One region of the Lysinibacillus sp. Y5S-8 genome, then DNA from elsewhere that is predicted to be linked to it. Evidence: riboswitches for the same ligand, from Rfam matches in the RefSeq annotation. Region 1 holds a riboswitch; each other region holds the start of a gene.
The links. Region 1 has a riboswitch for cobalamin ahead of cobT (nicotinate-nucleotide--dimethylbenzimidazole phosphoribosyltransferase). Riboswitches for the same ligand answer to the same signal wherever they lie in the genome.

Region 1 (7,777 bases):
ATTTTTATTAATTCTTAGTACATTTTTAAATATTGATCGCGTTCCCATTGATGAACGGTTGTACGGTACATATCGAACTCGATTTCTTTTGCTTCTTTAAAGTTTGCGTAAATATGCTCACCTAAAGCTGCTTGCGCTACTTTATCTTTAGCAAGTAATGTTAAAGCATCATCAAGTGCTGCTGGTAAGTTTTCAATACCATTAGCTTGACGCTCTTCTTCCGACATAACATAGATATTGCGATTAATAGCTGCTGGTGGCGTTAAGTTTTGACGAATACCTTCAAGACCTGCTTCTAAAATAACAGCCATTGCTAAATATGGGTTTGCTGAAGGGTCCACAGAACGTACTTCTACACGAGTTGAAAGTCCACGTGCTGATGGGATACGAATTAGTGGTGAACGATTTTGCGCAGACCATGCTACATAACATGGTGCTTCATAACCAGGTACTAGACGTTTATAAGAGTTTACTGTTGGATTTGTTACAGCTGTGAAACCTTGTACATGTGCAAGAACACCCGCCATGAATTGCATAGCTGTTTCAGAAAGACCTAATTCTGTAGCTTCATCATAGAATGCATTTTCTTTACCTTTAAATAGTGACACGTTAAAGTGCATACCAGAGCCTGCTTCGCCAAATAATGGTTTTGGCATAAATGTAGCGTGCAAGCCATGCTTACGTGCAATTGTTTTAACAACTAATTTGAAAGTTTGAATGTTATCACAAGCTGTAACAGCATCGGCATATTTAAAGTCAATTTCGTGTTGTCCTGGAGCTACTTCATGGTGAGATGCTTCAATTTCAAAGCCCATTTCTTCTAGCTCTAATACGATATCACGGCGGCAGTTTTCACCAAGATCTGTTGGAGCTAAGTCGAAGTAACCACCATGGTCATTTACTTCTAACGTTGGTTCGCCTTTTGCATCTAATTTGAATAAGAAGAATTCTGGCTCAGGCCCTAAATTAAAGCTTGAGAAGCCCATATCTTCCATTTTTTTAAGAATACGTTTTAGGTTGTTACGTGGGTCACCAGCAAATGGTTCGCCTTTCGCAGTGTATACGTCACAAATGAGACGTGCCACTTTCCCTTTTTCAGAAGTCCAAGGGAATACTACGAAAGTATCAAGATCAGGATATAAATACATATCAGATTCTTCGATTCGAACGAAACCTTCAATAGATGAGCCATCAAACATCATTTTGTTTTCTAGTGCTTTGTCTAATTGACTTACAGGAATCTCAACATTTTTGATTGTGCCAAGAATATCTGTAAATTGTAAACGAATAAAGCTTACGTTTTTTTCTTCGATGAGACGTTTAATGTCCTCTTTTGTGTATTTACCCACAGTTTTCCACACTCCTATAATTTGTCTAGCTTTTATGTTTACCCTACCCTATTTATTAATAGAATCGAGATAAATCCCCTCGTCGGATGGATGATTTTTGCATGCGCTGAGCTTGACGCATTTCTTCGCGCATGATTTGGCGTAATTCTGAATCACTTAAATCTTGTTCATCTGTAGCAACAGGATCTTTCTTTTTAGCAAATAATTTTTTAATTTTCGCCATATTCATACCCTGCTCTAAGTAGTCTTTAATTTCAAGCAATGTGTCGACGTCATTTAATGAAAACATTCGACGATTGCCTTCTGTTCGGTGCGGCTCAATTAAATGGTGTTCTTCATAATAACGAATTTGTCGTGCCGAGAGTTCAGTTAATTGCATCACAATACTCATTGATAATAACGGCATAGTTCGTCTAATTTCACGACTCATTTAAGTCCTCCTCCAATACCCGCTTATCATATAACGAAATTTTTTCACTGTCAACCAACCATGTGAGGTTTCCTGACATGCAAGGCATTATTTTTTTCAATCCGATAGAAAATTGTAAAAAACTATTCAAAATTAAGGTTTATTTATTTTCATGTTACTTTTTTTGAATGGCTTGAACAGCACTACAAATAGCAAATTTAACATGTTCATATGTTAGTCCACCCTGGATAAAGGCTGTATATGGTGGACGGATTGGACCATCTGCTGTCAGCTCAATGCTGGAGCCTTGAATAAATGTTCCCGCAGCCATAATGACATCATCTTCATAACCAGGCATATAAGCTGGTTCTGGAGCATAATGGGCGTTTATTGGAGAATTGGCTTGTATTTCACGACAGAAGGCAATCATCTGCTGTGCAGTTTGGAATGAAACGGATTGGATTAAATCCGTACGATTTGCATCATAGCTTGGAGAAGTGCTCATTCCGATTTCCTCCAGCATAGCTGCTGTAAAGATCGCACCTTTTAAGGCTTGTGATACGACATGTGGGGCTAGGAAAAATCCTTGATAAAAATCTCCTAATGTATTTAATGTTGCCCCTGCCTCTGCCCCAATACCTGGAGATGTCATACGATACGCACATTTCTCTACTAGATCTGCACGGCCAGCAATATAGCCACCAATTTTCGCCAATCCTCCACCAGGGTTTTTAATGAGTGAGCCTGCCATTAAATCAGCACCAACCTCTGTAGGTTCCTTCGCCTCTACGAACTCACCATAGCAGTTATCTACAAAAATAACGGCATGTGGAGCTAATTTGCGCACCTTTGCGCACATATCAGCAATTTCTGCAATCGTAAAGGATGGACGTGTCGCATAGCCTTTCGAACGTTGAATGGCAATCATTTTTGTTTGCGCAGTAATGGCTGCTTCTACACCTACCCAATCAATTGCTTTATTTTCCACTAAATCCACATGTCGATAGCCTATTTTATAATCTTTCAGTGAACCGGTATCTTTGTTACCACCATCGACAATGGATTGCAATGTATCATATGGCTGACCAGAAATATAAAGCAGCTCATCACCAGGACGAAGGACACCGAATAGACTAAGCGTGATTGCATGTGTTCCTGAAATAATTTGTGGTCGTACAATGGCAGCCTCCGCCCCAAAAACTTCCGCATAAACACGCTCTAAATTATCGCGTCCCTCATCGTCATAGCCATAGCCATTGGATGGATGTAAATGGTAGTCACTTACTTGATGCTTGCGAAATGCTGCTAGCACCTTCTGTTGATTATAAAACGCCATTTCTTCTACCTTTGCATGATAGGGTCGAACTTGCTCCTCTATTTTTGACGCTAAGGATAGCGTTTGTGCTGATAAATTAGATGTAAACGTCATTCTTTTCTTCTCCATTTCACAATTGTCCCGCATTTCAATCAGTAAGATCTATCGACTCTCTAAATTGACTTCACTCATTCTAGAATTCCCTAAATAACTACTGGTATATCAACGCTTTTGACGAATGTTTTTCTTTATTTCAATAACATCTTATCAATTTGTATGAACCCCTGCAAAACTTGCCTATTGTTTCTAAGCGAATTTTACGCTAAGCTAATGTGCGGACTTACTTCAAGAAGCGTATGTAATGACTGATTTTGGCTATTAAATTCATAGATTCTGTTACGTCAAAAAAAGTCTTTTAACTTTAAAAAAAGAAGTTCATTTATTGATAGAAGGGGTGAAAGGGATGGCTTGGGAGGTTTTTAGTATTATTGGAACAATTGCCTTTGCTATTTCTGGGGCAATCATTGCCATGGAAGAAGAATACGATTTATTCGGTGTATATATACTCGGTATTGTCACTGCTTTTGGTGGAGGAGCTATTCGAAATTTACTCATCGGGCTGCCTGTCACAACCTTATGGGGACAGGATATGATGTTTCAAATTGCACTAGCTGCGATTACGATATTTTTTATCTTCCCACATCATCTGATTCAGCATTGGCATCGTTGGGGCAACTTCACAGATGCCATTGGCTTATCCGCGTTCGCTATTCAAGGTGCACTCTATGCAGTGAAACTAGATATGCCAATTAGCGCAGTCGTTGTAGCTGCTGTTTTAACAGGTTCAGGTGGTGGTATTGTGCGAGATTTATTAGCTAGACGGAAGCCACTAGTTCTCCGTGATGAAGTCTATGGTGTTTGGGCTGCTCTCGCAGGGCTTGTTATCGGATTTGAAGTTTTGACAGGAGACATTTTCCTTTATGTATTATTTGCAGTGATTACAGCATTACGCATTCTTTCCTATATGATGAAGTGGCGTTTGCCTTTGCGTAGGTTGAATCGGGCATAGATACTGTAATTGAATAAAAAAATGAATAAGCGCAAAGAGTTCATTAACTATTTGCGCTTATTTGTTATTCAGTAACTATTTAGCCAAAAGATTCATGGCTTCTTCTAATGTCACCATATTTTTCATCATAGAACAAGCAGCATCTAAAAGAGGAAAGGCTAGAGCAGCACCAGAGCCTTCGCCTAATCGCATGTTCATATGCAGCATTGGCTCTACACCAAGTAATGATGCGGCAATTTTAGCCCCTGGTTCCTCTGAAGCATGGGAAGGTATGATAAAGTCTTTTACTTTCGGTTCAATTTGATAAGCAATAAGCGCAGCAATAGTCGAAATAAAACCATCAATAATAACAGGTTTTCGGTGACTTGCGGCAGCCAGCATGATACCAGCCATAGCCCCAATCTCTAGCCCTCCAACTTTAGCTAGAACATCAATAATATCGTTAGGATTGGGTTGGTTGAGAGTAATTGCTTTTTCAATTACTGCTGCTTTATGAGCAATCCCTCCTTGACCAACTCCTGCACCAAACCCTGTTATTTCAATAGGGTCATAGCCAGTCAAAGCAGCTAATATGGCAGTGCTCGGCGTTGTATTACCAATGCCCATTTCACCTGTTCCAAGTAGGTTGGCTCCTTTTGTGATTTCATCTGTTGCCACATGAATCCCCACTTCAATGGATTGAATAGCCTCTTCTCTTGACATAGCAGGGCCCTGTGCCATGTTATCTGTGCCATGTTTAATTTTATGAATGATGACACCTGCATCAAGCGGAATATCTTCTTTTACCCCAACATCTACTGTTACTACCTTTGCATTGGTAATGCCCGCAATCGCACAAACGCCTGTACCTCCCTTAGGAAAATTTAATGTTTGAAAGACCGTAACATCTTGTGGATTCGTTGTTATGCCTTCCTCACAAACGCCATGATCTGCTGCACAGACAATCATCACTTTTTTGTCGACCATTGGATATAGTTGTCCTGTTATGCCTGAAAGCTGTACGGCAAGTGATTCTAGTTTACCCAAGCTACCTGGGGGCTTACAAAGCGCATCAATTCGCTTTCTAGCTTGCTCCATACTATCCATATCAGCCCCTGGGATATTTTGAATCGTGTCTTGTAATAATTGCATTATTGTTTCTCCTCTCGTTCTACATGAAGACAAAATAAAAAGTCTGTAGTTTATTGTCATGACAAATAAACTACAGACTTTTCCATCATCTATATACTTCTGAAGCAAGTAGGCAGGTCTCCTGGCTCAAGCTCAACATATCATCGTGCCTTCCCAGCGATTCGCTAGTGGCATTTACGATGACACTCCCTTATACAGTGGCGGGTCCGCTAAAGTTTTTCACTTTATTCCCTATTCTCCCTATTGGGCACCTAATGCTTTTATTAAACTATTTATAATCTACGACAGCGTATTTTTTCTGTCAATATTAGAATACTTGCCTTGTACCATTTCTTCGGTTACCTATTCTTTTTCTATTTCGCTTAGCAATGTTGAGCCTAATAATAGGACCGCTCCTATTATTTGTAGAAGCGCCATTTTTTCTCCTATAATCATCGTGGAAATTACTAATGATGTCAGTGGATCAATATAGCTAAGAATGGCTATACTTTGTCCTTTTAACTGTGACATGCCTAAAAAGAACAATAAAAATCCAACCCCTGCATGGACAATGCCTAATGTAATTAATAATAGGACTGACTCAAAACTGATTTTCATGACCTGAAATCCTGTAGTTCCAATTAGATAGAAGCCAAGGAAAAATGCTGCTAAAGAAAGTTGAATCATTGTATTTTCTGGTTCCTTTAAGCCGCATATAAATTTATTTGTCAATGTTAGCGCTGTGTAAAAGCATGCCGCGATAAGACCGTAGACAATGCCTATAAAATGCTCACTGTCCCCAGTGCCTTGACTTTGGACAATCAAATATAGTCCAATAAGGGCCACACAGACATATATTATTTTTCTGCCAACTAGCTTCTCTTTTAAAATAATTGGAGATAAACAGATAACGAGTACTGGTGCAAAATAATAACTCAATGCAGCATTGGCAATCGTTGTTGCTTTATAAGCCTGAAATAAAAAAATCCAGTTCCCACTCAAGGCGATACTAGAAAGTATTAATTTCCATTTATTTTTTATAATCTCTAATTTCGAAAAACTTTCCTTTTTATAAATAAAAATCACTACTAAAAAATGAGCACCTATTAAACTCATCCAAAAAGCGATTTCACTTGAAGATAAAGGAATATACTTGGCAAAAACACCAACTGCTCCAAAAATAATCATGGATAATACAAATGCTAATTTTCCGCTCATTACAAATTCCTACTTTCTACGTATAAAGTATTAACCTATACAGTAGAATCTATTGAAAATGAGCAAACTGTTATTGTATGCCTAAACAGTAGATTCTACTGTAAAGACATTGTTGGGGGTGCTATTGAACGAAACATACAAAATCCCTCCTTCACCTATATAATTGTAACATATTTCTGAAAATTAAAGAGTAAGTTTTATAAAGAAAGGGGTCACTAATCCCTTCATACTATTATGAGTATGTACAATGTAAGATAGGTCATAAATTTTCTTTGAGGAGGAGTTAGGATGAATGCAAGAGAATTGAGAAATGCTATTGCGGAGACTTGTGAAAATTATGATAGTCACTACGCTCAGTTAGTGAAACCAATCAATCAGTTATTAATGAATGTCAATGCTAACATAAGTAACGAAACAGCGAATATAATCATCGAAAATCTGAAGTTATATTATAGCGGGGATAAATACATGACGGAATGTCACTTCGATGAGAGTGAAAATTTCTTAAAAGATGGTCTTGAGCTTCTTCAAAATGGGGATCTTGCGAATGGTGCTTTACAAATATATGGTGCTGGTTTAAATTTTTCCAGTTATGCTTCAAAGGTTCGTGGGCAAAAAAATGTGAATCCGTATAGTAACTTTGAAAAAAATTTCAGCCTCATCATGAACACACTCCGAAAATAAGTATATAAAAAAGGTGATGTCAATGATAGAAACAGCCACTTTGAAAGGCAAGGGGTTGATTTCCGTTCCGCCAGCGTCCTTTCCAGGGGGCGTCCGATGAGCCGCTTCACTCACTGCGTTCGCTACAAGGTCTCCTCTGTGACGCTAAATCCTCTAGGAGTGACGCTGGCTCCACTCCAATCAACCATATGTAAAAGTGTCTTTTCTCTTTCATACGAGCCGTAGTGAAGACCTTTGCTAAATTTTTATAGATTGGAGTGGAAGGCTACTTGACTCCCGTGGGATAAAGAGACAGGCGAGCCCCTGCACGGAGGAAGCGGCTCGGCGCTCGCTCACAGGAAAGCAAGTAGCCTGCAACGGAAATCCATTTTCACCCTTCACAAAAATGCTATGGATGGTTTTGTTTTTCATTTTGGCATTTATTTAAATTCTAATTCTCCATCGTAAGCTAGCATGCCGCCTTCAAGATTTGTTACATCAAATCCTTGCGCTTCTAAATAAGCACATGCATTAGCAGAACGAGCACCAGCCTTACAAACAACAATATATGACTTTTCTACGTCTAATTCCTCTAAACGTTCCGGGATTGTCCCAAGGGCAATGTGCTTGGCACCAGGAATCAT
Region 2 (7,777 bases), 1.8 Mb from region 1:
TGAACTAGCAGAAATTGTTGCAGAGAATACTAAATTTTATGAAGAACGTGGTGAGACATTTATGAAGGATGAAGCTATTCGAAATGCGTCTTTGTCTGCCATGCTATTTATGCTTGCTGCAAAAAATCGCGGCTGGGACACTTGTCCAATGATTGGCTTTGATCATCAGAAATTGCGAGAACTATTTCATGTGCCAGAAACCAAGGAGATAGCACTGATGATTACAATTGGGAAAGAAAAAGAAGACAGTCGTCGCTTACGAGGCTATCGCAAGCCAGTTGAAGAATTTGCCACTTATTATTAATGTGGTATAAAATAGAATTGCTATACAAATACTATGAATAATGTACATTTAGGAGGAAACATCATGAAAGTGGTAGCTATCGTTGGTAGTATCCGTAAAGAATCTTATAATATGCAATTAGCTCAATTTATTCAAAAACGTTATACAGAAAAGTTAGATCTTGAGGTTTTAAGCTTAAAGGACCTACCAATGTATAATCAAGATATCGAAAATGAAGCACCACAAGAGGTTCTTGATTTTAAAGCAAAAGTAAAGGCGGCAGATGCTGTACTATGGGTGACACCAGAATATAATGGTACAGTACCAGGCGTTATGGTCAATGCCATTGACTGGCTATCTCGTGTAGATAAAGTAATGATTGGTAAACCATCTATCATTATGGGTGCATCTATGGGGAACTTAGGTACTGTAAAAGCGCAATTACATTTACGCGATATTTTATTCTCTCCTGGCATTAATTCACCATTACTAAGCGGCAATGATGTTTACATTGGTGCTGTTCACACTAAATTCGATGCAGAAGGCAATTTAACTGATGAAGGTACAGTAAAATTCCTTGATGTAGTCATCGATAACTTTTTAAACTGGGCAAAAAAATACATTTAATTAAAATCTGACCCATAAGTATACTTTACTTATGGGTCATCTTATTAGAAAAATAAGAATGGCAGTTGAGCAAAGCAAAGTTGATTTCCTTTGTGAACGATCACTTTGTTCTTTGCATAGAGCTAAGCTTTCAAGGATCATCGGATGAGCTGTTTCACCCGCATTATTCTCTCCAAAACTACTTCTGTGACGCTAATCCCCAAGGAGTCGCTTGTTTTTCTTCAATCAATCCACTACTCATCAACTAATTTTATAGCAAGTCAGGTTAACGGAGATAGCTTAAGCAATATTAAATACTAAAATTAATTAACTGTTACAAATTGCTGACGTACTTGGGTTGTGACAATCGTTTTATAAAGTTGTGCCGAATCCAAGACCCTGCACAAAAAGAAGCATTAACATCAAGAGATTTCCCTTAGTGGAGGTCCATTTCGTTATAGACATTTTTTTAATGTTGTTTCTGCATGAAATCTTCATACTTTCACGCTATACTTTTAAGAAATTCTAAAATGGTGGTTACAGATGAGAAAACTATCACTAAAGCTTGGCATCATCTTTTTTATTACATTATTTTGCATCGAAACATTTATGATGTTTTTTTTACATGTCTCCTTAACCAATTCTAGAGTTGAGGAAGAGCTAGCAAGTTTGCAAGCAAGGGGAAATTCACATCGTACGATATTAGAACAGAACTTCAACGAGGAAACGCTAGCACATGTGGTACTTATGGAATCTAATGAAAGTACGGATGTAGTAGTGACTGATTATGAGGGAACAATACTGGTTTCTTCGCAACCTGATTTAGAAATTAGTGATATGATCCATAAGATTGAGGGAAAAATACCGTATGAGGGAAGGATCTTACAAGACGATTGGCAAGAGGTTCAAGCGATTGCCACTATTAGTCCTATTCAAAATCAACAAAGAACGATTGGCTATGTCTTTATGTTTCAAAATACAGACTCCATTCATGCGTTAATGAAACGTTTAAATAAACATTTTCTCATCGTTGGTATAGTATCTGGTCTTGTCACTATAGCAGTCATTATCGTTCTATCTCGACAGCTTGCCAAACCATTAATTCAAATGAAAGAGGCCACATTGAAAATGAGCAAAGGTGATTTTACAGTCGCTCTTTCTACCAATGGAAAAGATGAGCTTGGGGATTTATCGAATGCTATACAGCTGTTGTCTAATGATCTGAATCATTTAAAGCATGAGCGTAAGGAATTTTTATCGAGCATTGCACATGAGCTTCGCACACCGCTAACCTTTATTAAAGGCTATACCGACATTCTTTCGAAACGGGATTTAACAGAGCAGGATCGCCAAAAGTATTTAGCCATTATAATAGAAGAAACAAATAGACTTTCTCGATTAATTAAAGACTTATTTGATTTAGCTAAAATGGATGAAAACTCGTTTGTGATTGAACAACAAAATGTACATTTAAATTCATTTTTTACAAACATTGAAAAAAAGCTAAGCCCTGCTTTTCAAGAGAAGGGTATACATTTTATTGTACGTTATGAAGAGGGCTTGACAGTATGGGTAGATGAAGCAAGGCTAGAGCAAATCCTGATAAATCTATTAAATAACGCATTAATCTATTGTGCGTCAGGAGATACGACTTCAGTCACCGCAAAGAAACACAATGATGTTTTAAGCATTATCGTTCAAGATACAGGAAAGGGGATTCCAAAGAAGGATTTACCCTATATTTTTGAACGATTTTATCGAGTGGAAAAATCTCGTAGTCGTGCTTTAGGTGGTTCTGGACTGGGGCTTGCTATTGTCAAGGAACTTGTACAGGCACATGGGGGCGAAGTGAAGGTTAGCAGTGAAATAAATAAAGGGACTACTTTTGAATTATCTTTTAAAGGAGTAGAAACAGATGAAAACCATTTTATGCATTGATGATGAGCCAAGAATGTTAGATTTATTAACCCTTTATTTAGAGCCAAATTTTTATTGTAGAGCTGCGTCTACCGTTCAAGAGGCTTTCGATTTTTTAGAAGATGGGCATGCAGATTTAATTCTTTTGGATGTTATGATGCCAGAGATGGATGGGTGGCAGGCGTGCCAAGAAATTAGGAAGTTTTGGGATGTACCCATCATTATGCTTACTGCAAAGGGAGAGCATGCGGATATTGTAAAAGGCTTAAACCTCGGTGCTGATGACTACATATTAAAGCCCTTTGATGAGGAAGAGTTATTAGCACGTATACATGCGGTATTAAGAAGATCGAAAATAGATGAAAAAGTTATTAGCTTTGAGGGTCTTCGTTTAGATAAAGAATCCTTTGAATTATATTTTCAACATGAGGCAATTCCTCTAACTCCAAAGGAATTTTCCATGCTTGTTTTATTTTTAGATCATCAAAACAAAGTATTTTCTAGAGAACATCTAATCACCACAGTTTGGGGATATAATGTGACAATTGAAGATCGTACGATTGATTCTCATGTGCGTAATTTACGAGAAAAATTAAGAAAAAGCGGTTTCCCTGTGGATGATTACTTGCAAACAGTATGGGGTATCGGCTATAAATGGCATAAGTCAATTGATAGAAAATCATTACAACACAAAAGCTAGAAAACAACCTCTGCCAGAAATGCTGGAAGAGGTTGTTTATATTATTTTGAGGTTAATTCTTCTTCTGTCACCCATTTATGATTTTTAACAGCTTCACCATTTGTGGTCGAAGTGTAATCAACCATATAAACAGTCGTTTGGATAGCCTCCTCAATACGGACAGTCGCATTTTCCATACCTTCCATATGCGCTGCGTCCGTTTTTACTTTTGTGCCAGGAGCTAGTGGTGCTTCTTCTGGATCAATCAATTCTTCATGAATCACCCACTTATGATTTTCTACACGTTTTCCACCGGAAGTTGGCTCATAGGAAATAACATAGGCAGTTGTGTTATAGGCACCTATTATTGTTGCTTCGGCACCTCTCATACCGTCCATATGTCCATCCGTAATAATCACGTTACTTCCAACAGAAAACTTCGGATTATCCGCGTTTTTTAATGTGGGTGGTACTTCACCTGAGCTTGAGTGGTTCATCGTAGAATGATCCATTTCTTCAGCGGTGTTATTGGAAGTAGATGCAGGCTTCGTTTGCTCCTCCGCACAAGCTGCTAAACTAATTAAGGCCGTTACTGCTAGAAGTCCAGTAGACCATTTTCTTTTAAATATCATGTAATATCCTCCTCACTATTTTCCCTTACTGTAGCAAACAAATGTGCAGAAATGATGGATGTCAATCACTTTTTGACATGAATGAAGAGAACGAAATGTTGTTGATGTATGTGATAGGAAAAGTGGCTAATATGTGGTAGGGTATCCTCCCATGCCAAAACTATTAAGTAATAGATAGCCAATTTATAACGAGCAAATAGCTATTGTGCTCAAAACTGCGAAGAGACAGCTTATATATTGTTCTTCCTTAGAAATAAAATTCCATGTAGACTAACAATCTATAAAAATGTATGATAGAATCGTCACAATTTTATAAATTCAAGTACTATTGGTGTGCCATTTTATAATGTCACTTAAAAGGGAAGTCGGTGTAAGTCCGACGCTGTCCCGCAACTGTAACGAGGAGTCCTATAATATTATTTGCCACTGTGGAAGAATGGGAAGGCAATTATAGGGTGTTGAATCGAAGCCAGGAGACCTGCCAGTTAGTAATACCTGTAATGCCCACGAGGATGCAAGCAATTACGGACAATAGCTGGATTTTTTCTGACTTTGTTTATTCTAGGGTATTTCTATGCGTAGTTGCGTATGGAATACCTTTTTTTATTGCTTCATTCATCAATATTCAGTAGGAGTTTAGAACGGATGAATAAAAAGTTTATATTTTTTTCCTTAATCCTTTTCTTCGTATTAATTGTTTCTATGACCTTTGCAGTCATGGTCGGCTCTGTATCAGTTACGCCATTGTATGTATGGAAAGTTATTCTTTCTAAAATCCCCTTTATACAAAATGCCATAGAGCAGGATTGGAGTCGCTCACAGGAAATTATCATTTGGCAAATAAGAGCACCTCGTGTTTTATTGGCTGCTATTGTTGGTGCTGGATTAGCCATTGCGGGGGCAGCCATTCAGGCACTTGTGCGAAATTCCATTGCTGACCCGTATATTTTAGGGATTTCTTCAGGGGCAGCCGTCGGAGCGACATCTGTGATTATTTTAGGAGCCTTTTCATTTTTAGGTATTTACGCGCTTTCAATATCAGCCTTTCTAGGATCATTACTTGCCATTGCACTGGTGTTTTTCTTATCTCGTGTTGGGGGACGGGTTTCTATTTTTCGTCTGTTATTGGCAGGTATGGCTGTTTCCTTTATTTTAACGGCCATTTCTAATTTTATTTTAATGATGTCAAAGCAAGAGGGGGCTTTAAAGGCTGTTATGTTTTGGATGCTAGGTAGTCTAGCAGGAGCTAAATGGAATAATATTATCATTCCAGCTTCCATATTTTTTGTCGTATTTGGGCTTCTCTGGCTACACTATCGAAATTTAAATTTACTTTTACTTGGGGAAGAAGCGGCAGTGACGTTAGGCGTTAATCTTCAGCAATTTCGGATTCAGCTTATATTACTTGTCTCCCTGTTAACAGGTGTACTGGTGGCAGTCAGTGGCTCTATTGGTTTTGTAGGTCTAATTATCCCTCATATAGTACGTTTAATTGTGGGATCTAACTATAAATATGTGATACCGATTAGTGCTTTAATAGGGGGGATTTTCTTAGTGTGGGCTGATGCCTTTGCTCGAATTATCATTGCTCCTCAGGAAATGCCAATTGGTATTATTACAGCCTTTTGTGGAGGTCCATTTTTCATTTGGCTACTCCGTCGCAATAATTATTCTTTCGGTGAAGGAGATTAACTTATATGACATTAGAAGCAAAGCAAGTATCATTCTCCATTAACGATCAACGTATACTACATGAAGTAAGTATTCAAATAAAGAAAAAGCAGTTTGTTGGGTTAATTGGCCCTAATGGTAGTGGCAAATCAACATTGCTAAAAAATATGTATCGTCTTCTAAAACCTGAAAGCGGGACGGTATTATTAAATGAGCATGATATTTTAAAGCAATCTAGTAAAGCAATTGCGAAGAATTTAGCTGTTGTTAGTCAAGATACACCTGTTTTATTTGATTTCACTGTACATGATTTAGTTAGCATGGGGAGAACGCCACATAAAAAACTGTTAGAGCTAGATCAAGAGCAAGATTTTCAAATTGTTAAAGATGCTTTGAAGCAAACAGGTATAGCTCATTTAGAAAAACGAAGCTTTAGCTCCCTTTCAGGTGGAGAGAAAAAACGTGTAATGGTTGCACGAGCACTAGCACAGCAAGCACAAGTGCTTATATTAGATGAGCCAACGAATCATTTAGATATCCAACATCAACTTCAGCTTATGGACTTAATTCAAACCTTACATTTAACAGTAGTTGCGGCTTTACATGACTTGAATATTGCGGCAATGTACTGTGATCAAATTTACGTGTTGCAGCAAGGTCGAATCGTGTGTCATGGGACACCGGAGGAAGTGCTAACACCAGCATTGTTACAAGAAGTATTTGGTGTTTTTGCTGATATTCAAACACATTCCTTGACTGGTAAACCATACCTCACGTATGTTCCTGATCAATTCGCAAAGAAGGTCAGTCAAGTTTAAAAAAGTAAGGACAACTATTTTACATAATATATTCATTATGAAAGTAGCATTTACGAATATACATGGCATAGGAAACAGTCATATCAGGAAGAGTTTTTATGTTTCTTAGTTAGAAAAATAGTCAATGTTTATACAGGAGACGGATTTTTCATTAGCTAGAGTAATGACCGCAGTGTATCTGTTTAATTATAAAAATGTAACAGGTTCAAAGATATACTCAATGGTTTAAATGACAAAGGACATTCCTCGATATTAGAAGGATGTCCTTTGATTGTAGTTTAATTAAGATACGGCCTTTAACCCTGCTACACCTATGATAATAGCGATGATACTGATAATTCGTGGTAGATTTTTGGATTCACCAAAGAAAATGATATTGACAAGCACTGCACCGACAGTACCAATACCTACCCAGACAACATAGGCAATGCTTAGCTGTAAATAATTGAAGGAAGCATATAAAAGGGCAAATGATAATCCAAAGCCACCGACATATAATAATAAATTTCGTATCGTTTTATTTTGACTATAAAAGCGTAATCCAATAACACCTATAATTTCGGCTATTGCTGCTAATAAAATATATACCCAACCCATTATGCATTCACTCCTTTCTTTTTATCGTGATCTGTTGGTGCGTTATCCGCTAATTTTAATCCAATAACGCCCGATATTAAAATAAACATGAAAATACCTTTAATCGCATTAAACTCTCCATCGAAAATAAAAATGTCCATTAACGTAGTGCCAATTGCACCTGCACCAGCGAAAATAGCGTATACGGTACCAGTAGGTAGGTTTTCACAAGCTTTTGATAAGAAGTGAAAATCGATAGCAATTATAGACACAATAATAATCCAATGCCACCAGGAACTTGCTACATTAAAACCAAATATCCAAAACAACTCAAATAAACTTGTTAGACCGACATATAACCATTCTTTTTGCATAATTAAAATCCTTTCATTGATAGAATTAATGACTGACGTTCAGTCATTTTGTGGATAAAAGAGAACGTCACTTACGCGTGACGTAGGCCAAGTGCATGATATAAAAAGTCTAGAAGTTCAAGCTTAAGCAGTGTCATCGTTTCATCCTTGCTGTCATCAAACAAATAAACTTGTTCTGCGGCAGATTCAATTAGACCAATAATAAGCTTTGCTGACCGTGA
Region 3 (7,777 bases), 1.1 Mb from region 1:
AGCAAGAATGCTATTTTAGAGGTGAAAAAATGACGCTGCTAGACGTGAAAAATATTGATATGCATTATGCTCAAAGACCATTTCTATTCCAGCGTAAGCAGGAAGTTCCCATATTACAGAAGGTGTCATTCTCACTTCAGGAGGGGGAATGTCTAGGAATAGTCGGTCAAAGTGGTTCAGGAAAAAGCACATTAGGTCGTATTATTTTAGGAATCGAACGACCAACAAACGGGGAGTTGCTCTTTCAAGGTGTTAATTTATACGAAGCACCAAGCAAGCATAAAAAAAGAATACGTAGAGATTTACAGGCAGTTTTTCAAAATAGCTATCATTCATTTAATCCGAAGCAGACGATTTTTGAAATACTCGAAGAACCGTTTCTGAATTTCGAGCATTTTAGCAAAACAGAGCGACAACATAAAGTAAGGGAATTACTAGACTGTGTAGAGTTAGAGAGGGCAATGGCTCAAAACTATCCTTCGCAGCTTAGTGGGGGACAACAGCAACGAGTCAACATCGCTAGAGCTCTTGCGCTAAAGCCAAAATTAATTGTTTTAGATGAAGCGATTAGCAGTCTTGATATGATTTTACAGAAGAAGATTATACAGTTACTACAAACACTTCAAAAAGAGCGACAGCTTGCTTACATTTTCATTTCGCATGATTTACAGGCAACACGTTTTATGTCAGACCGTATCCTTGTCATGCAGCATGGTCGGCTAGTGGAGGAGATTGGCAAGGATGGAGCATATCAGCATCCCGCTTCACAACAATTATATCATGCTATTTTGCCTTCACACCCGCGAGAAAGAAAACATAAAACGAAATGATAATAATATAGAAAACACGTATACAATGGTCATGGAGGTATGGGCTGGGGAAAGGTAATGATAGGGGCCAGTTGGATTACCTCATTTGCTCCAAACATTAGTAAGAGACATCTATTAAAGAAACGCCATTTTGCATTAGAATGGCGTTTTTCTTTTTATTAATAATATTAATTAAAAAATTAACTTTATTAATATTTTCATTGAATAAATTAATTTTATTATTTACTTTTTTAAATTATTTGGTATATAATCAATTTAACTTAAAGGAAGGAGTTCACTATGGCTTATCAAGTAATCACAAATTGTCCTGTCTGCAGTAAAACATTGAAAATTACGAAGTTACAGTGTTCTCATTGTCAAACTACGATTGAAAATGAATTTGAATTGTCGAAGCTAGCATCCTTATCACAGGATCAGCTTCATTTTGTGGAAGTATTTTTAACATGTCGAGGGAATATTAAGGAAGTAGAAAAGGAACTGGGCATTTCGTACCCAACTGTGCGAGGCAAGCTAAATGACATTATCTCATCCCTTGGCTATGTCCAAAAGAAGAAAAATGAAGTAGACGAGAAAAAAATTGTAAGCATGTTGGAAAATGGCGAAATCACAACGGATGAGGCCATAAAACTCTTAAAAGACGAATAGGGAGGAATGCTACATGAAAGAGGAAATTACTAAAGTGTTAACCATGATTCAAGAGGGGAAAATTGATGCTGATAAAGGGTCAGAGCTGATTCAAGTGTTACAAGAGAAAGAGGAGTCAGGTAACAAATTTCTGGAAAAAACGAAGTATTTAGATAAAACGTTAAAGGTTCGTGTGGTGTCCACTGAAAATGATAATGTCACTGTGAATTTGCCTATAAAACTTGTCAAGGCTGTGTTAATGGCTGGACACAGTATCGCTGCGAGTATTCCGCAATCGGAAAAATACGTGAAAGATATCGACATCAATCTTCTTCTTGAAGCCATCGAAAATGAATTAGATGGACAAATTGTGGACATAAAATCGGCAAACGGAGATACCGTTTCAGTTTTCATTGAGTAGAGGCGGCTTATGATGCATGTAAAAGTGAAAGCAAAAGACGTTCGCTTTACCGTTCCTGTTCCATATGCTGTGCTAACCATTGTTCTTTCCATTTTGACTTCAAAATGGATTCAGCAAAGTGTCAACAAATGGACAAAGGCATACTTCGACAGAAAAAAAATCGACTTTTCCTTTCCATTCATTGACAAAGAAATGCTCAAGCCTATTATCAAGGAACTACAAAATTATAAAGGGCTCGTGCTAGTAGATGTCAAGGCACAAGACGGTACAGAGGTTAAGATTAGACTGTAATAACCTAATAGTTAAGATGAGAGCATGTTTTCATAAAAAGCATGCTCTTTGTTATTTAAAGAGAATCCTTTGCAAAAGAACTATCTAAATTCCACAATTTGTCCTCTAGATTGTCTAAGAGTGTTTTTGTTCTTTTCTCAAGATGATCTGGTAGCTCATTTTTACTGAAATAGGTAAGATTCAAACTCTCACCATCCCTCACCTCTAATACACCACTGACATTTTTCGCACTATAAAGATGAATAACTGTATAGATTTCATCCCCATTTGGATATTGAAAATAATAATCAGGCCCAGAAAAAACACCAATCAGGTCCAATTCATTCGCTACCAGTCCTGTTTCTTCATGAAGTTCACGAGTAGCAGCTTCTTCTAGCGTTTCATTCAGTTCCATTGAGCCACCAGGTAATCCCCAATCGAACGTATCTGAACGATGTTGAAAGAGAATTTTCTTATCATCGTTGACTACAAGAATTGTCGCCCCGATACTGATAATCGGTCTACTGCCGATGTATTTCCTTAATTCTGAAATATAGCCCATATGTGCTCCTCCTCTATTATTATAAAAAAACTATTCGCCTTTCTTATTATAAAGACCTCTATTTTACTTGTAATCCTTGAAAATGGATTTATTGGTATAGATGAACAATCTTTTTTTGTACAAAATAATGCTCAAAAATGCAGAATAGTCAATCAAAAATGAAAAATAGCTTTTTATAATCAGTCTTTTCTGAATTTTACCTATATTGATTGTTTTGAAAACTCTATGTTAAGGTAAATAGACAAATTGAATATGCTAAATTTTGGTGGTTCAAATGGAGTTCATTCCATTTGATTAAAAGGGAAGTTGGTGAGAGTCCAACACTGTCCCGCAACTGTATTTAGGAGCTCGATAACAAGGCCACTGTTTTGTTTGTCAAAATGGGAAGGTGTTATTGAAGTGTTGATTATAAGTCAGGAGACCTGCCACAAAATAAGCATCAATTGACCTACGAGGATAGGGAGGTGTTAGCTACTGCATGATTTTTGTGAATTCCTGTAAATTCACTGTTATTTGGTCTGTCATGCTTTTGTAGATTAACAACTTCTAAAAAGGGGTAGAAGTTGTTTTTTTGTTGTTCTTTCGTGTTTGAATGGTAACGCTTACAAGAATAATTAAACAAAGGGGCTGTCATTGAATGGAGTTAACTTATTCACCAGGTCTTGATGGGGTCATTGCTGCTGAAACAAAATTATCTTTTTTAGACACTGTAGGAAGTCAAATTGTTATTCGAGGCTATGACTTGATTGAATTATCACAAAGATATTCGTATTTAGACATTGTCTACCTACTACTGCATGGCGAAATTCCTACTGCCGAGCAACAGGCTGACTTACAGGACAAATTAAAAGCACATTATCAGGTTCCACAAGAGATCTTCCAAATTTTCAAGCTCTTGCCTAATGAAACACATGCCATGGATGGACTGAGAACTGGAATTTCTGTTTTAGCAGGCTTTGATCAGCACATCAATGATCGTTCTACTGAAATGAACTTGACGCGAGCTTATAGACTTTTAGGCGGTATGCCTAACATCGTAGCCAATAGCTATCGTGTCTTAAACGGACAAGATGTTGTGGAGCCAGATAGTCAGCTTTCCTATAGCGCCAATTTTTATTACATGATTACTGGCAGAAAACCAACGGCGTTAGAAGAAGAAATTTTTGATCAGTCTCTCGTTTTATATAGTGAGCATGAGATGCCAAATTCGACGTTTACAGCTCGTGTTATTGCCTCTACACAATCTGATTTGTACGGTGCTTTAACTGGAGCTGTCGCATCATTGAAAGGAAATTTACATGGAGGGGCCAACGAGGCAGTCATGTACATGCTTCTAGAAGCCAAAACAGTAGCAGGCTTTGAAGCCTTGCTGAAAAATAAACTGCAAAATAAAGAAAAGATTATGGGCTTTGGTCACCGTGTTTATATGAAAAAGATGGACCCAAGAGCACAAATTATGAAAGAGGCTTTGCATAAATTATGTTTGGCACAAGGGGATGATCGCTTATATCACATGTGTGAAGCTGGTGAGAAGGTGATGGCACAAGAAAAGAGCTTGTACCCAAATTTAGATTATTATGCAGCACCAGTATACTACATGCTTGGCTTGCCAATTGAAATCTATACACCTATCTTTTTTGGCTCACGAACGATTGGCTTATGTGCTCATGTCATTGAGCAGCATGACAATAACCGATTATTTAGACCTCGTGTCCATTATATTGGCGAGCGTCATAACCTTGAAGAATTGTCGGTATAATCAAGTTTTAACAACTCGCCATAGAGCTGATGGGCATTCTGACCAATGCCTATCAGCATACTAGTATATCAAATTCATGCCTTGAAAGGAAGATATAGATGATTAAAACAAATGACATATCTAAGACAGATCAATTACTTACAGATATTGCGGATTACGTAGTAAATACAACTATTACAAGTGAAGAAGCATACGAAACAGCACGCTATGTATTATTAGATACATTAGGGTGTGGCATTTTGGCCTTACAATATCCTGAATGCACGAAACTTCTTGGCCCAGTAGTACCAGGCACAGTCGTTCCCAATGGTACACGAGTTCCAGGCACTTCCTATGTTCTTGATCCTGTAAAAGGTGCCTTTAATATCGGTTGTATGATTCGTTGGCTGGATTACAACGACACTTGGCTTGCGGCTGAATGGGGACACCCTTCTGATAATTTAGGGGGCATATTAGCTGTGGCTGATTATTTGAGTCGCGTGCGTGTTGCTGAAGGGAAAGAGCCACTTAAAATGAAAGACGTATTAGAAATGATGATACAGGCCCATGAAATACAAGGTATTCTCGCATTAGAAAATAGCTTAAATCGTGTTGGGTTAGACCATGTACTGTTTGTCAAAATTGCGACAACAGCTGTTGTGACAAAGGCATTAGGTGGCACTCATCAGGAAATTGTCAACGCCTTATCAAATGCTTGGATTGATAATTCGAGCCTACGAACATATCGCCATGCACCGAATACGGGTTCTAGAAAATCATGGGCTGCTGGTGATGCAACAAGCAGGGCAGTACACTTAGCCATGATGGCTGTGAAAGGCGAAATGGGCTATGCAACGGCCTTATCTGCACCTGGCTGGGGCTTCCAAGATGTTCTCTTTAATAAGCAAGAATTAAAGCTTGCTAGACCACTAGCATCTTATGTGATGGAAAATGTTCTATTTAAAGTTTCTTATCCAGCTGAATTCCATGCACAAACAGCTGCCGAATGTGCCGTTCATTTACACAATGAAGTGAAAAATCGTTTACAGGACATTGAACGCATTCAAATTACGACCCATGAATCCGCTATACGAATTATCGATAAGGAAGGACCTCTTAATAACCCAGCTGATCGTGATCACTGTCTTCAATACATTACAGCAATAGGGCTTATCTATGGCGATATTACAGCAGACCACTATGAAGATGAAGTGGCTGCAGATCCACGTATCGATAATTTAAGAAATAAAATGGTGGTTGTGGAAAAACCCCAATATACAATTGATTACCTAGATCCTGAGAAACGTTCGATTGCCAATGCTGTTCAAGTTTATTACAAAGATGGCACATCATCTGAGCTTATTGAATGTGAATATCCTTTAGGACACCGTTTCCGTCGTGAGGAAGCATTCCCTCAAATCATCGATAAGTTCCAGCAAAACATTAGCACCCATTATTCTCAAAAACAACACAGCAAGATTAATGAAGTTTGTGCTGATCAAGCACTTCTTGAAAATAGTGCTGTTCATGAATTTGTTAATTTATTTGTTTAACTTCTTTCAGGAAGTTAAAGCCTCGAATGTCACGAATCGGGAAGGAGTTAATAAAGGATGTTAGCCTAAAATCCTCCCAACCTTGCGATAACGGCTAACTGACCTGCATCACAGCCGCTTCCGGACGTAAATATGCCGAGGCATCATTGATTATTAGGAGGTTTTTATAGATGGCGTGGATTGTAAGTGAAGCAATAACACAAAAACAATTGGCTGAACAATTTCGAACACTCATTACTCGTCCAACGATTTTACAAATCCCAGGAGCTCATGATGCAATGGCTGGCTTAATGGCTAAAAAAGTTGGCTTTGAGGCATTATATCTTTCTGGCGCTGCCTACACTGCCAGTAGAGGCTTACCTGATTTAGGCATGATTTATTCAAATGAAGTTGCCCAGCGTGCGAACGAAATTATTCGTGCGACTAATTTACCGCTGCTAGTGGATATCGATACTGGCTTTGGTGGTGTCTTAAATGTTGCCCGCACAGCTCGTGAAATGGTAGAGGCTGGAGTAGCTGCTGTACAGCTAGAGGATCAAAATCTTCCAAAAAAATGTGGTCATTTGAATGGGAAAACACTCGTTGCCCAAGAGGAAATGATACAAAAAATAAGAATGATTAAACAAATAGCTCCTACGTTAGTAATTGTTGCCCGCACAGACGCAAGGTCTGTAGAAGGTTTAGAGCAGGCTATTTTAAGAGCTAAAGCTTATGTGGCAGCTGGGGCAGATGCCATTTTTCCAGAGGCTCTCCAAACAGAAAAAGAATTTAAACATTTTGCTAGTGAGCTAGATGCTCCGTTATTAGCCAATATGACTGAATTTGGACAAACACCGTATTATACAGCTAAGGAATTTGAAAAAATGGGCTATTCGATGGTTATATATCCCGTTACATCGATGAGAGTAGCAGCCAAAGCCTATGAGCAAGTGTTTGGCTTAATAAAAAAGACAGGGACTCAAAAAGAAGCTATTGAGGATATGCAAACAAGAAGTGAATTATATGAAACCATCTCCTATTACAAATTTGAAGATTTAGATAGTGAGCTGGCGAAAACCATCTTACCTAAAGAGGAAATAAAGTAGGAGAAAAGTTTACTTTTCTCCTCTTTCTTTCAAGGAGGACTAGCATGGATAAATTAGAAAACAAAATGACCATTTTTACACCTGAGGACTTTCAGGAAGAAGAAGGGCTCATAGCAAAAACCGCAGAGCTGTTCATCAAACAAGATGTTGCCACTAATATGGCAGCTATTGAGCAGCATCAATATGACATCACTCGGCGGTTATTTCAAAAAGCTGGTGATCTTGGTTTACTAGCCATCGAAATACCCGAGGCCTATGGAGGGCTAGAACTTAATAAAAAAATTTCCGGGTTAGTTGCAGAAAGAATGGGCTATGGCAGCTCATTTAGTGTATCTTACAATATTCACGCAGGAGTCGGCACATTGCCCTATGTCTATTTTGGCGATGCGTCCCAAAAGCTGAAATACCTACCAAAGCTGGCTTCAGGTGAATGGATTGGCGCTTACGCTCTGACGGAGCCAGACGCAGGCTCAGATGCACTTCATCCCAAAACAAATGCCATTTTAAACGAGGACGACTCTGCATGGGTAATAAATGGTGAAAAGCAATGGATTACCAATGCACAGCTAGCAAATCTCTTTGTTGTTTTTGCGAAAACGAGTGAAGGCATGACTGCATTCATTGTAGAACGTACATTTAGCGGTGTATCTATTGGACAAGAAGAGGAGAAAATGGGCATTAAAGGATCCTCGAC

Region 2: another riboswitch for cobalamin. It lies ahead of V6670_RS20165 (iron chelate uptake ABC transporter family permease subunit); the one in region 1 lies ahead of cobT (nicotinate-nucleotide--dimethylbenzimidazole phosphoribosyltransferase).
Region 3: another riboswitch for cobalamin. It lies ahead of mmgD (citrate synthase); the one in region 1 lies ahead of cobT (nicotinate-nucleotide--dimethylbenzimidazole phosphoribosyltransferase).

The regions. Positions count from the first base shown of each region.
Region 1 covers NZ_CP145889.1:1,257,094-1,264,870, reverse strand. The annotation lists gene glnA (type I glutamate--ammonia ligase) at 15-1,349, opposite strand; gene V6670_RS05875 (MerR family transcriptional regulator) at 1,405-1,779, opposite strand; gene V6670_RS05870 (methionine gamma-lyase family protein) at 1,934-3,187, opposite strand; gene V6670_RS05865 (trimeric intracellular cation channel family protein) at 3,537-4,142, shown strand; gene cobT (nicotinate-nucleotide--dimethylbenzimidazole phosphoribosyltransferase) at 4,218-5,273, opposite strand; cobalamin riboswitch at 5,367-5,543, opposite strand; gene V6670_RS05855 (DMT family transporter) at 5,616-6,470, opposite strand; gene V6670_RS05850 (hypothetical protein) at 6,759-7,154, shown strand; gene V6670_RS05845 (rhodanese-like domain-containing protein) at 7,574-7,777, opposite strand, start outside.
Region 2 covers NZ_CP145889.1:4,120,095-4,127,871, reverse strand. The annotation lists gene V6670_RS20190 (nitroreductase family protein) at 1-304, shown strand, start outside; gene V6670_RS20185 (NADPH-dependent FMN reductase) at 368-910, shown strand; gene V6670_RS20180 (ATP-binding protein) at 1,433-2,827, shown strand; gene V6670_RS20175 (response regulator transcription factor) at 2,805-3,506, shown strand; gene V6670_RS20170 (YdhK family protein) at 3,548-4,117, opposite strand; cobalamin riboswitch at 4,430-4,618, shown strand; gene V6670_RS20165 (iron chelate uptake ABC transporter family permease subunit) at 4,763-5,809, shown strand; gene V6670_RS20160 (heme ABC transporter ATP-binding protein) at 5,815-6,606, shown strand; gene V6670_RS20155 (SMR family transporter) at 6,889-7,203, opposite strand; gene V6670_RS20150 (SMR family transporter) at 7,203-7,556, opposite strand; gene V6670_RS20145 (TetR family transcriptional regulator) at 7,628-7,777, opposite strand, start outside.
Region 3 covers NZ_CP145889.1:2,371,462-2,379,238, forward strand. The annotation lists gene V6670_RS11520 (ABC transporter ATP-binding protein) at 1-19, shown strand, start outside; gene V6670_RS11525 (dipeptide/oligopeptide/nickel ABC transporter ATP-binding protein) at 30-830, shown strand; gene V6670_RS11530 (DUF2089 domain-containing protein) at 1,110-1,475, shown strand; gene V6670_RS11535 (hypothetical protein) at 1,489-1,875, shown strand; gene V6670_RS11540 (hypothetical protein) at 1,885-2,166, shown strand; gene V6670_RS11545 (NUDIX hydrolase) at 2,222-2,707, opposite strand; cobalamin riboswitch at 2,957-3,152, shown strand; gene mmgD (citrate synthase) at 3,345-4,466, shown strand; gene prpD (2-methylcitrate dehydratase) at 4,565-5,998, shown strand; gene prpB (methylisocitrate lyase) at 6,169-7,083, shown strand; gene V6670_RS11565 (acyl-CoA dehydrogenase family protein) at 7,128-7,777, shown strand, end outside.